2 regions of the Pseudomonas sp. B21-031 genome follow, and region 2 is predicted to be linked to the other one. Evidence: riboswitches for the same ligand, from Rfam matches in the RefSeq annotation. Region 2 holds a riboswitch; the other holds the start of a gene.

Region 1 (4,988 bases), 2.4 Mb from region 2:
GCGCACGAACGCCAGCGGCCCGCTGACTGCAAGCAGGGTCGCCAGGGCGCCGAAGCACAGGGTCCAGAGCATAGGGCTGTTCCACGCACTGCCTTCACCGAACGTACGCGCGCCGAGCAGGCTGGCCGCGTCGCGCATGACGATGATCTCGAACGCCCCCCAACCCACCAGCTGCAGCAGGTTGAGCACTGCCGGCAAGCGGGCGCCATGGCTGCCCAGGCTGAGCCGCAGGGTACCCATGGCCGACAGGCCGGTGTCGCTGCCGATGACGCCAGCCGCCCCGAGTAACAGCACGCCCACACCGGTGCCAAGGGCGATGGCCAGCACCGCGCTGGCAAGGCCCATGCCTGGGGCGAGCATGGCGCCAACTTGCAGCACCATCAAGCCGATGCCGAGGGAGAACCACAGAGAGAACAGGTCGCCGAAGCCGAAGATGCGTTGGCTGGTGGGGACCGGGTGGTCCGGGGAAAAATGGCTGGGGGTGGTCATTGTTGTGATCGCCGCAGAGATTGAGATGAACAGGCATCCAACGGTGGGAGCGGGCTTGCCCCGCGAAGGCGTCTGGCCTGCCAATCGCGCTGGCCCAGCTGACGCTTTCGCGGGGCAAGCCCGCTCCCACGGTGGTGACGGATTGCCTTACACTTTTTTGTACAACTGGCTGCCTTCCTGGCGGAATCGCTCGGCCTGCTCACGCATGCCTTCTTCAACCGTCACGTCCACGGCTTCGATCTTGGCGGCGTACTCACGTACTTCCTGGGTGATTTTCATCGAGCAGAACTTCGGCCCGCACATCGAGCAGAAGTGCGCGACCTTGGCCGATTCCTTAGGCAAGGTTTCGTCGTGGTACGCGCGGGCGGTGTCCGGGTCGAGGCCCAGGTTGAACTGGTCTTCCCAGCGGAACTCGAAACGCGCCTTGGACAAGGCGTTGTCACGAATCTGCGCGCCTGGGTGGCCTTTGGCAAGGTCGGCGGCATGGGCGGCGATCTTGTAGGTGATGATGCCGGTCTTGACGTCATCCTTGTTCGGCAGGCCCAGGTGTTCCTTGGGCGTCACGTAGCACAGCATGGCGCAACCAAACCAGCCGATCATCGCCGCGCCGATACCGGAGGTGATGTGGTCGTAACCCGGCGCAATGTCGGTGGTCAGCGGGCCAAGGGTGTAGAACGGCGCCTCGTCGCAGCATTCGAGCTGCTTGTCCATGTTCTCCTTGATCAACTGCATCGGCACGTGGCCCGGGCCTTCGATCATGCACTGCACGTCGTGCTTCCAGGCGATCTTGGTCAGCTCGCCGAGGGTTTCCAGCTCACCGAACTGCGCAGCATCGTTGGCGTCGGCAATCGAGCCCGGACGCAGGCCGTCGCCCAGCGAGAAGCTGACGTCGTAGGCCTTCATGATCTCGCAGATTTCGTCGAAGTGGGTGTACAGGAAGTTTTCCTGGTGATGCGCCAGGCACCACTTGGCCATGATCGAGCCGCCCCGGCTGACGATGCCGGTAACGCGCTTGGCGGTCAGCGGCACATAGCGCAGCAGCACACCGGCGTGGATGGTGAAGTAGTCCACGCCCTGCTCGGCCTGCTCGATCAGGGTGTCGCGGAACAGCTCCCAGGTCAGGTCTTCAGCGACACCGCCGACTTTTTCCAGGGCCTGGTAGATCGGCACGGTACCGATCGGCACGGGCGAGTTACGGATGATCCACTCGCGGGTTTCGTGAATGTGCTTGCCGGTGGACAGGTCCATGACCGTGTCCGAACCCCAGCGAATCCCCCAGGTCAGCTTGGCCACTTCTTCCTCGATCGAGGAGCCCAGGGCGCTGTTGCCGATGTTGCCGTTGATCTTCACCAGGAAGTTGCGGCCGATGATCATCGGCTCCAACTCGGTGTGGTTGATGTTGGCCGGGATGATCGCGCGGCCGCGGGCGATTTCTTCGCGGACGAACTCGGGGGTGATTTCTTTCGGGATGTTGGCGCCGAAGCTGTGGCCCGCGTGCTGCTGGTCAAGCAGGCCGGCGGCGCGGGCTTCCTGCAGCTTCATGTTCTCGCGGATGGCAACGTATTCCATCTCGGCGGTGATGATGCCCTGGCGGGCATAGTGCATCTGCGAGACGTTGACGCCCGCCTTGGCGCGGCGCGGGTTGCGCACGTGGTTGAAGCGCAGCTTGGCCAGCTCTGCATCGTTCAGGCGCTGTTGGCCGAAGTCGGAACTCAAGCCGCCCAGGCGCTCGGTGTCGCCACGCGCGTCGATCCAGGCCGAACGCACGTCGGCCAGGCCTTTGCGCACGTCGATGATGACGTTAGGGTCGGTGTAGGGGCCAGAAGTGTCGTAGACCAGCACCGGGGCGTTGGTCTCGCCGCCGAAATCGGTAGGGGTGTCGTGCAGGCTGATTTCGCGCATGGGCACCCGGATGTCCGGGCGGGAGCCTTCGACATAGACCTTGCGCGAACGGGGGAACGGTTGCACGGATTGCTGATCGACTTGTGCCGATTCGCTGAGGTTGATCGTTTTTTCTTGTTTGCTCATCACGGGCTCTCCAGACAGCTTCCTAGCGGATGGAATGTCGGGGAGAACCTGAAAGACGCGGACGCACCCCTTTACGGGTGTGCAGTGCCGGATACATGGGGGTGCCGTGAGCTGCTTGCAGCTGAGACATTCCCGGACCTGGCACAAGAGGCTCCCCGGGAAGGCGAGCAATCTTGTTCCCTACGCAGGCGCTAACCTGATCAGGTTCAACGGGATCCGCAACTTTGCGATCTCAGCCTTTGCTTCAAGGCACCCCGACAAGAACATGCGCAGTCTAGACTGGAGTGGTCGGCAAAGCCAAGCGGGTAAATACGGGTGATGATGAAAGGCGCACTGGGCGATTGTTGCCGGGGGCGCATGGCACTACACTGGCCCATCGCTCGATACTCAACAGTTCAGTAATTATATTTCGTACAAGGATTGCCTCTATGCTGCGCAAACTCTCACTGGCGATAGCCGTGTCTTGTGCGTCCAACGGAATGGCCTGGGCAGCAGAAATGCCCATGACGGTTAAAACCGACCTGGTCAGCGTCTACCAGGAAGCGGTCGACAACAACGCCGATCTTGCGGCAGCCCGCGCCGATTATGGCGCCCGCCGCGAAGTCGTTCCGCAGGCCCGCGCCGGCCTGCTGCCGAACCTGTCGGCGGGTGCCGAGATGATGAACACTCGCACCAAGCTCGACGAGCCGTCCCTCACCGCCAACCGCAGCGGCAACGCCTGGAGCGCCACCCTGGCGCAGCCGGTGTTCCGTGCCGACCGCTGGTTCCAGTTGCAGGCGGCCGAGGCGGTCAACGAACAGGCGGCGCTGGAATTGTCTGCCACTGAGCAGAACCTGATCCTGCAGACCGCGCAAAACTACTTTGCCGTGCTCCGGGCCCAGGATAACCTGGCCGCGACCAAGGCCGAGGAATCCGCCTTCAAGCGCCAGCTTGACCAGTCCAACGAACGTTTCGATGTGGGCCTTTCCGACAAGACTGACGTCTTGCAGTCCCAGGCCAGCTACGACACGGCCCGAGCCAACCGGATCATCGCCGAGCGCCAGGTGCAGGATGCCTTCGAGGCGCTGGTGACGTTGACCAATCGCGAATACTCGTCGATCCAAGGTGTGGTCCACACCCTGCCGATCCAGGTGCCTATGCCCAATGACGCCAAGTCCTGGGTAGAAACCGCTGCCCGCCAGAACCTCAACCTGCTGGCGACCAACTACGCCGTCGATGCCGCCGAAGAAACCCTGCGCCAGCGCAAGGCCGGCCATGCCCCAACCGTGGATGCGGTCGCCAAATACCAGAAAGGCGATAACGACAGCTTGGGCTTCACCAACTCGCCCGCGCAGCCAAACGTGCGTTACGGCAGTGATGTGGAACAGACCAGCATCGGCCTGCAACTGAACATCCCGATCTACAGCGGCGGCCTGACCAGCTCGCAAGTGCGCGAGGCTTACCAGCGCTTGAGCCAGAGCGAACAACAGCGCGAAAGCCTGCGCCGCCAGGTGGTGGAAAACACCCGCAACCTGCACCGCGCGGTAAACACCGATGTGGAACAGGTGCAGGCACGCAAACAGTCGATCATTTCCAACCAGAGCGCGCTCGAAGCCACCGAAATCGGCTACCAGGTCGGTACCCGTAACATCGTCGACGTGCTCGACGCCCAGCGCCAGCTGTACACCTCGGTGCGTGATTACAACAACAGCCGCTATGACTACATTCTCGACAACCTGAGCCTGAAGCAGGCCGCGGGAACCCTGAGCCCGCAAGACCTGCAAGACCTCGGGCGCTACCTGAAGCCTGACTACAACCCGGACAAGGACTTCCTGCCACCGGACCTGGCGGCGGCGGCGGCGAAGAACTTCGAGCGCAGGCCCTGAGCTAGGAGGGACACTTCACAGGCCGGGTTGTTTTTGATGGCCCTATCGCTGGCAAGCCAGCTCCCACAGGCTCTTCACTGGCCTCAAGCCATGTACAGTCCCTGTGGGAGCTGGCGTGCCAGCGATAGGGCCAGGAAAACCAATGCAGGCGTCAGCGGATAAGCGCGCCCAGCCCATCCAGTAAGCGCTGCAATGCCCCTTGGTTTGCCCGCATCACCGCCCTGCCCGCCTCGCCCATGCGCTGACGATCCTGCGGCAACTCGATCAACCGCCGCACCGCCTCGGCCAGCCCGTCGGCATCTTCGATCTGCTGCAACGCCCCGGCGTCCTTCAGCATCGCGCTGATCTCCAGGAAGTTGAACACATGCGGCCCCATGATCACCGGCAAAGCCAGTGCTGCGGGCTCGAGCGGGTTGTGGCCGCCGGTGGCGACCAGGCTGCCGCCGACGAAGGCGATGTCGGCCAAGGCATAGAGGAACAGCAACTCGCCCATGGTATCGCCAAGCAGCACGCGGGCCTGGTCATCGACCGGGGTGCCGGCAGAGCGGCGCACGGTGGTGAACTGCTCGCTGCACAGGGCATGCACTGCATCGAACCGCTCCGGGT
Region 2 (4,988 bases):
AGGCCAGTGAAAGCACCGAAATTACATTGTGTGGTCACTGGCCTCTACGCAGCGCAAGGCTGCTCCTACATCTGTTTTGCCTACTTGATGCTGATTGGCGCTGTTACGCTTTGCCCCAGCGTCGATGTCACGGTCGCTGTCGCCGGTGTTGCCGGGCCGTTGCCGGTGGTAGTAGCCGACAACCGCCAACGGGCACCTGTGGTGGCCGCGGTCAGCGTGGCAGCACCCAAGTTCAACGGCCCGCTGGTGGTGGCCACCGTCACGTTGATGGCATTGCCGGTAGCCACCGAGGTGGTGCCCGCCAGCTCCCAGGTGTAGCGGTTGCCGCTGCGCAATTGCACCGAGGCACTGCTGACCTGAATGTCATCGACCGGTACCGCCGGGCTCACGGCGATGCTGACCGCCGCCGGGGTGACCGACTCGGCACCCTTGGCGTCGCGCGCCGAGTAGTTGAAGCTGGCGGTGAACGGTGTGGCGACGGTGGTCGGTGGGGTGTAGGTCACCGTGGTGCCGTCGGTGCTGGTGGTACCCATGCCCGAATCCGGCTGGCTGAGGCCGGTGACGGTCAAGGGCAGGTTGCGCTCGGGGTCGGTGTCATTGGCCAGCACATTGAGCGTGATCGCCTTGCCGGCCGTGGTGGCAGCGCTGTCGTTGACCGCAACCGGTGGCTTGTTGGTATCGTCGTTATCATTGTGGCCAGACGTGCGGAAGGTCGGCAGGCCTACAGAAGCGACATATTCCACACCGTCCCAACCCGGCAACGGGGTTGGCATCACCTGGAACTGGCCTGGGTGTTCCAGGTCCCAGCGCAGCAGCATCGACGAGTCTTCGTGCTGGGTGTTGTGGCAGTGCTCCATGTAGGTACCGGCAAACTCGCGGAAACGGATGGCCATTTCCACTTCTTCCGACGAATCGGCATCCGGCCCGATGCGATAGACGTCCTTACGCGCCCACTTTTCCCACTCTGGCGGTGCCTTGCCGTCGCGGCTGAGCACGATGCCTTCCTCGAAGTGCACATGCACCGGGTGGCTCCAGCCATTGCCGCCATTCTTGATTTTCCACACTTCCAGGGTGCCATCGCCGCTAAAGCCGCCTTGGGTGGCTTCGCTGGCCAGTTGCGGTGCTGCGTTGATGCGCCGTGGGTCCATGCTGTAGCCAAAGCTGCCATCGGTCTTGATGGTCCAGGGGTTGGTGTCGGTGCCGTCGGAGCGGCCGAAGATGAACTCGCGGTGGCGGGCATCCTTGAGCTTGGCCTGGTCGGCCACGGCGTTGCGGTCGAGGGTCAGCGGGATCATTTTCAGGCCTGCGGCCTTGCCCGGTTTGGCCGGTTCATAGGCGACAGGGTCCATGCTCAGGTCCTGGCCGCTGTAGGGCTGCACCAGCAGTTGCAGGAACTTGCCCACCACCGGGTCGCCTTTGTCCCACTGCGGGCCCTTGCTGGTCTGCTTGATGACTGCCTTGTATTTCTCCGACAGCACATCGGCCAGGGAAATGGCCTGGTTCGGGCCCTTGCCGGTCTGGTGCTCCATCAGGTTGACGAAGTACAGCTTGTCGCCTGCCTTGATGCCGTTCTTGGCGAAGTTGATGATGATGTCGTAACGCTCGGCGATGCCTTGCAGCGGCATAATGCCGTTGTTGTCCTTGAGGTCACCGTCGCCGTTGAGGTCCAGGGTGCCGTCGAATGGCACGGCATGTTCCATGATGTTGCCGTCGTTGGCGATCATGTGGAACGGCACGCGGGCATACGACACGTTGGAGCCGGACGGGCCTTTGAATTCGCCGCTGCTGCCGGCGATTTCACGCACCACGGCAAATTTGAAGTAGCGCGACACCGACCCATTGAGGATGCGGAAACGGTAGCTACGCGCCCGTACTTTCAGCTTGGGCTGGTACTGCCAGTTGACCAGGATCTGGTCGCCGAGGAAGCCGTCGGTGTTGAACGGGTTGAACCACAATTGGCCATTGGCATCCCAGGCTTTGTCGGCGATCACCAGGTTGACGTCATAGTCGCGGTTGCCCCACGGCATGGCCGAACCACTGGGGAAGCGCAGGTTGACACCATCCTGCAGAGCCTCGTTGCCGCGGTCCAAAGCGCTGTAGTAGTTCATCATCACGGCGTTGCCTTTGTAGACGTTCTGCGCCGTGAAATCCATCATGTGGTCGTGGAACCAGTGGGTACTCATGGTTTCGCGCCAGTCGCCACGAATCTTGATGCTGCCGTTTTCGCAGGTTTTAAGGCCCGGCGAGGCGTCGTTGACGTACAGCGTTTCGCCCGGTGAGCAGGGGAACGCGGCGCGCGGGTCTTGGGCCCGGGTGTTGATGGTGTCGTAACCGGCCAACTGCACTGGCCACCGGTAGTCGTAATACTGGCCGGGGAAGAAGTAGGCGTTGGCAAAGCCATCGCTTTCGGCCGGGGAGTGGCCGTTGTGCTCGTGGGTCGAGATGGTGTGCAGGCCAAAGCCGCCGTTGGCCGAAGGGTCGATCGGCAAGGCGTTGTAATGGCGCATCAAGATCGGCTGGCCATAGCGGACCATCAGCAGCTTGGGCGGGAAGGTGCCGTCGAAGGTCCACAGCGATTTGTGGTTTTGCAGAGGGAAGCTTGGGTGGAAGCGGGTGTCGATGCCCTTGGTGGTGCCCAGCGTGGTGGGGATGTCCGAAGTCTGGTAGTACAGCCCGCCCGGCGCGAACTCGCCGACCGCATAGTTGTGCATTTGCTTGCGGTCACGCAGCCCGAGGTTGATGCGTGCGCCAGCTTGGGCGGTCTTGAACGCGGCCTGAGGGTAGAACTCGTTCCAACGCTGATGGGACCAGCCCTTTCCTGGTGGGCGTCCTTCAGCTGGCGAGCCGACCGGGTGGCGGTTGAGGAACATCTCGATCTGCGCTTTCCACGGGTTGCGGTCGAGCACGTTGGAGAACTGAGTAGGGAATGGGTACAGGCCCGGTTGCTTGAGGAAGGCTTCCAGGGCCGTGCCACTGGGGCCGCTGCGGGCGACCACATTCGGGTCTTGTGCCGGGGCCGCGCCTAAGGTTGGTACGGGGAAGGTAAGGTCCGGTGCCGGGATGCTTGGGTCGAGTTTTTCTGGGCCGAATTCTTCGAACAGCAGCAATTGCTGGGTAAAAGGCTGGGCACCGAACAGCGGGCTGGGCTTGCCGTTGGTAGGGTATTTATCAGACGTTTGCATGGCGGGCGGTAGCACGTTGTCCTGGCGTACGGTCGAACGGTCACCGTGGACGCCATCGGTGAGTTCCAACGAGCCTTCGTTGGCTTCCGGTAAGCTGTACAGGTTGAGCAACGCCGGGTTTGGGTCGTCCGGCTGGTCGGTGTAGGCCGAAGGGTCGGTCGGCGGCGGCTGACCGACGTCATCGAGGGAAGACGCGATTGCCGGGTTCAGCCCAAGGCTGAGCATCAGCACGGTGACGGCAGACAGTTTAAATGTGTGCCTGGTTGGGTGACTCACGGCAGGTGTTTTCATTGCCTGGTGCCTCGCTCGCGGCGTTATGGCTTGGGGCCATCAATGGCGTTTTGCCTGGTGAAGGGGCCTGAGCAACGGCTGTGCCAACAGATGTTTCGGTAATGCTTTGTTAAACAAATCCTTTAAAAACCTGAGTCGCGCTAAATAATGGCGTGCCGGGGCTGGGGACAGGCACCCACTAGCGGGTCACCCAAGGCCCACTGTTTGGGGCGTGACAGCACCTTCCTACCTGCTGTATACCTGTGGGCCACCAAGGGGAGCCCGGCAACGGGCTGAGAAACCGCTGAGCGTTGCAGCGCGGTGACCCTTCGAACCTGATCCGGATCATGCCGGCGAAGGGATGGGACTTGAAACCTGCCTTTTTGCCGGCCTCACTGCGAGGCCAGTCCATGCCAGCTTCAACGGTCTCGCTGTCACCCCTTGCAGAGGACAGCATCATGACCGAACGCTTCACGCAAACCCTGCGCCGTCAGAGCGAGCCGACCTGGTCGGCGGCCGTCGGGCACCGCTTCGTTAGCCAACTGTGCGACGGCAGCCTGCCAAACCCGATCATGGTCCGCTACCTGGTGCAGGACCACCGCTTTCTCGACAGCTTCCTGACCCTGCTCGGCGCTGCGATCGCCACCGCGGACACCTTCGAGGCGCGCCTGCGCTTCGGCCAGTTCGCCGGGATGATTTCCAGCGATGAGAACACCTATTTCCTGCGCGCCTTCGAGGCGTTGGACGTCAGCCCGGCGCAGCGTGTAGAAGCCGCGGACACTGCGCCGACCGCAGGTTTCAAGGCGATCATGCGCGAAGCGGCGGCAACCCGCTCATACGCTGCCGCGTTGGCAGTATTGAATGTCGCCGAAGGGTTGTACCTGGACTGGGCGCTCAAGGCGCCGAAACCCTTGCCTGAACACTTCGTACATGCCGAATGGATCACCTTGCACGACAACCCCGCGTTCCAGGCGTTTGTCGCCTTCCTGCAGGCCGAGCTGGACCGCGTCGGGCCGCAGGAAGCCGAGCTGAGCACCGATTTCTATCTGCGTACCGTGGCCTTGGAGCTGGCCTTCTTCGATGCGGTCTACGAGGGGGAGGCGTGAGCATGGATATTTTCGATCGCCTCAAGGCCGCCACCACGGGCGAGTGGCACCGCTATGTCGAGCATGATTTCGTGCAGCAGATGGGTGAAGGCACGCTGAGCGAGGCGGCGTTCCGGACGTACCTGGTGCAGGACTACCTGTTCCTGATCCAGTTCGCCCGCGCCTGGGCCCTGGCCGCTTACAAGAGCCGCCTGCCGGCCGACATCCGCGCCGCCCAGGCCGGGCTGGCGGCGATTCTCGACGAAACCGAGTTGCACCTGCGCCTGTGCGCGCGTTGGGGGCTGAGCCAGGCCGATATCCAGGCCGCACCGGAGCACCAGGCCACGGTGGCGTATACCCGCTATGTGCTCGACTGCGGCGCCGCCGGCGATCTGCTGGAGCTGCATGTGGCGCTGGCGCCCTGTGTGATCGGCTATGCGGAAATTGGCCG

What was found. Region 2 has a riboswitch for thiamine pyrophosphate ahead of LOY53_RS13190 (TenA family protein). Riboswitches for the same ligand answer to the same signal wherever they lie in the genome.
Region 1: another riboswitch for thiamine pyrophosphate. It lies ahead of thiC (phosphomethylpyrimidine synthase ThiC); the one in region 2 lies ahead of LOY53_RS13190 (TenA family protein).

Annotation. Positions count from the first base shown of each region.
Region 1 covers NZ_CP087181.1:5,414,096-5,419,083, forward strand. Annotated here, with positions in the region: gene cytX (putative hydroxymethylpyrimidine transporter CytX) at 1-489, opposite strand, end outside; gene thiC (phosphomethylpyrimidine synthase ThiC) at 637-2,517, opposite strand; TPP riboswitch at 2,678-2,784, opposite strand; gene LOY53_RS24250 (TolC family outer membrane protein) at 2,946-4,382, shown strand; gene waaA (lipid IV(A) 3-deoxy-D-manno-octulosonic acid transferase) at 4,534-4,988, opposite strand, start outside.
Region 2 covers NZ_CP087181.1:2,967,954-2,972,941, reverse strand. Annotated here, with positions in the region: gene LOY53_RS13195 (Ig-like domain-containing protein) at 81-3,473, opposite strand; TPP riboswitch at 3,717-3,831, shown strand; gene LOY53_RS13190 (TenA family protein) at 3,911-4,558, shown strand; gene tenA (thiaminase II) at 4,561-4,988, shown strand, end outside.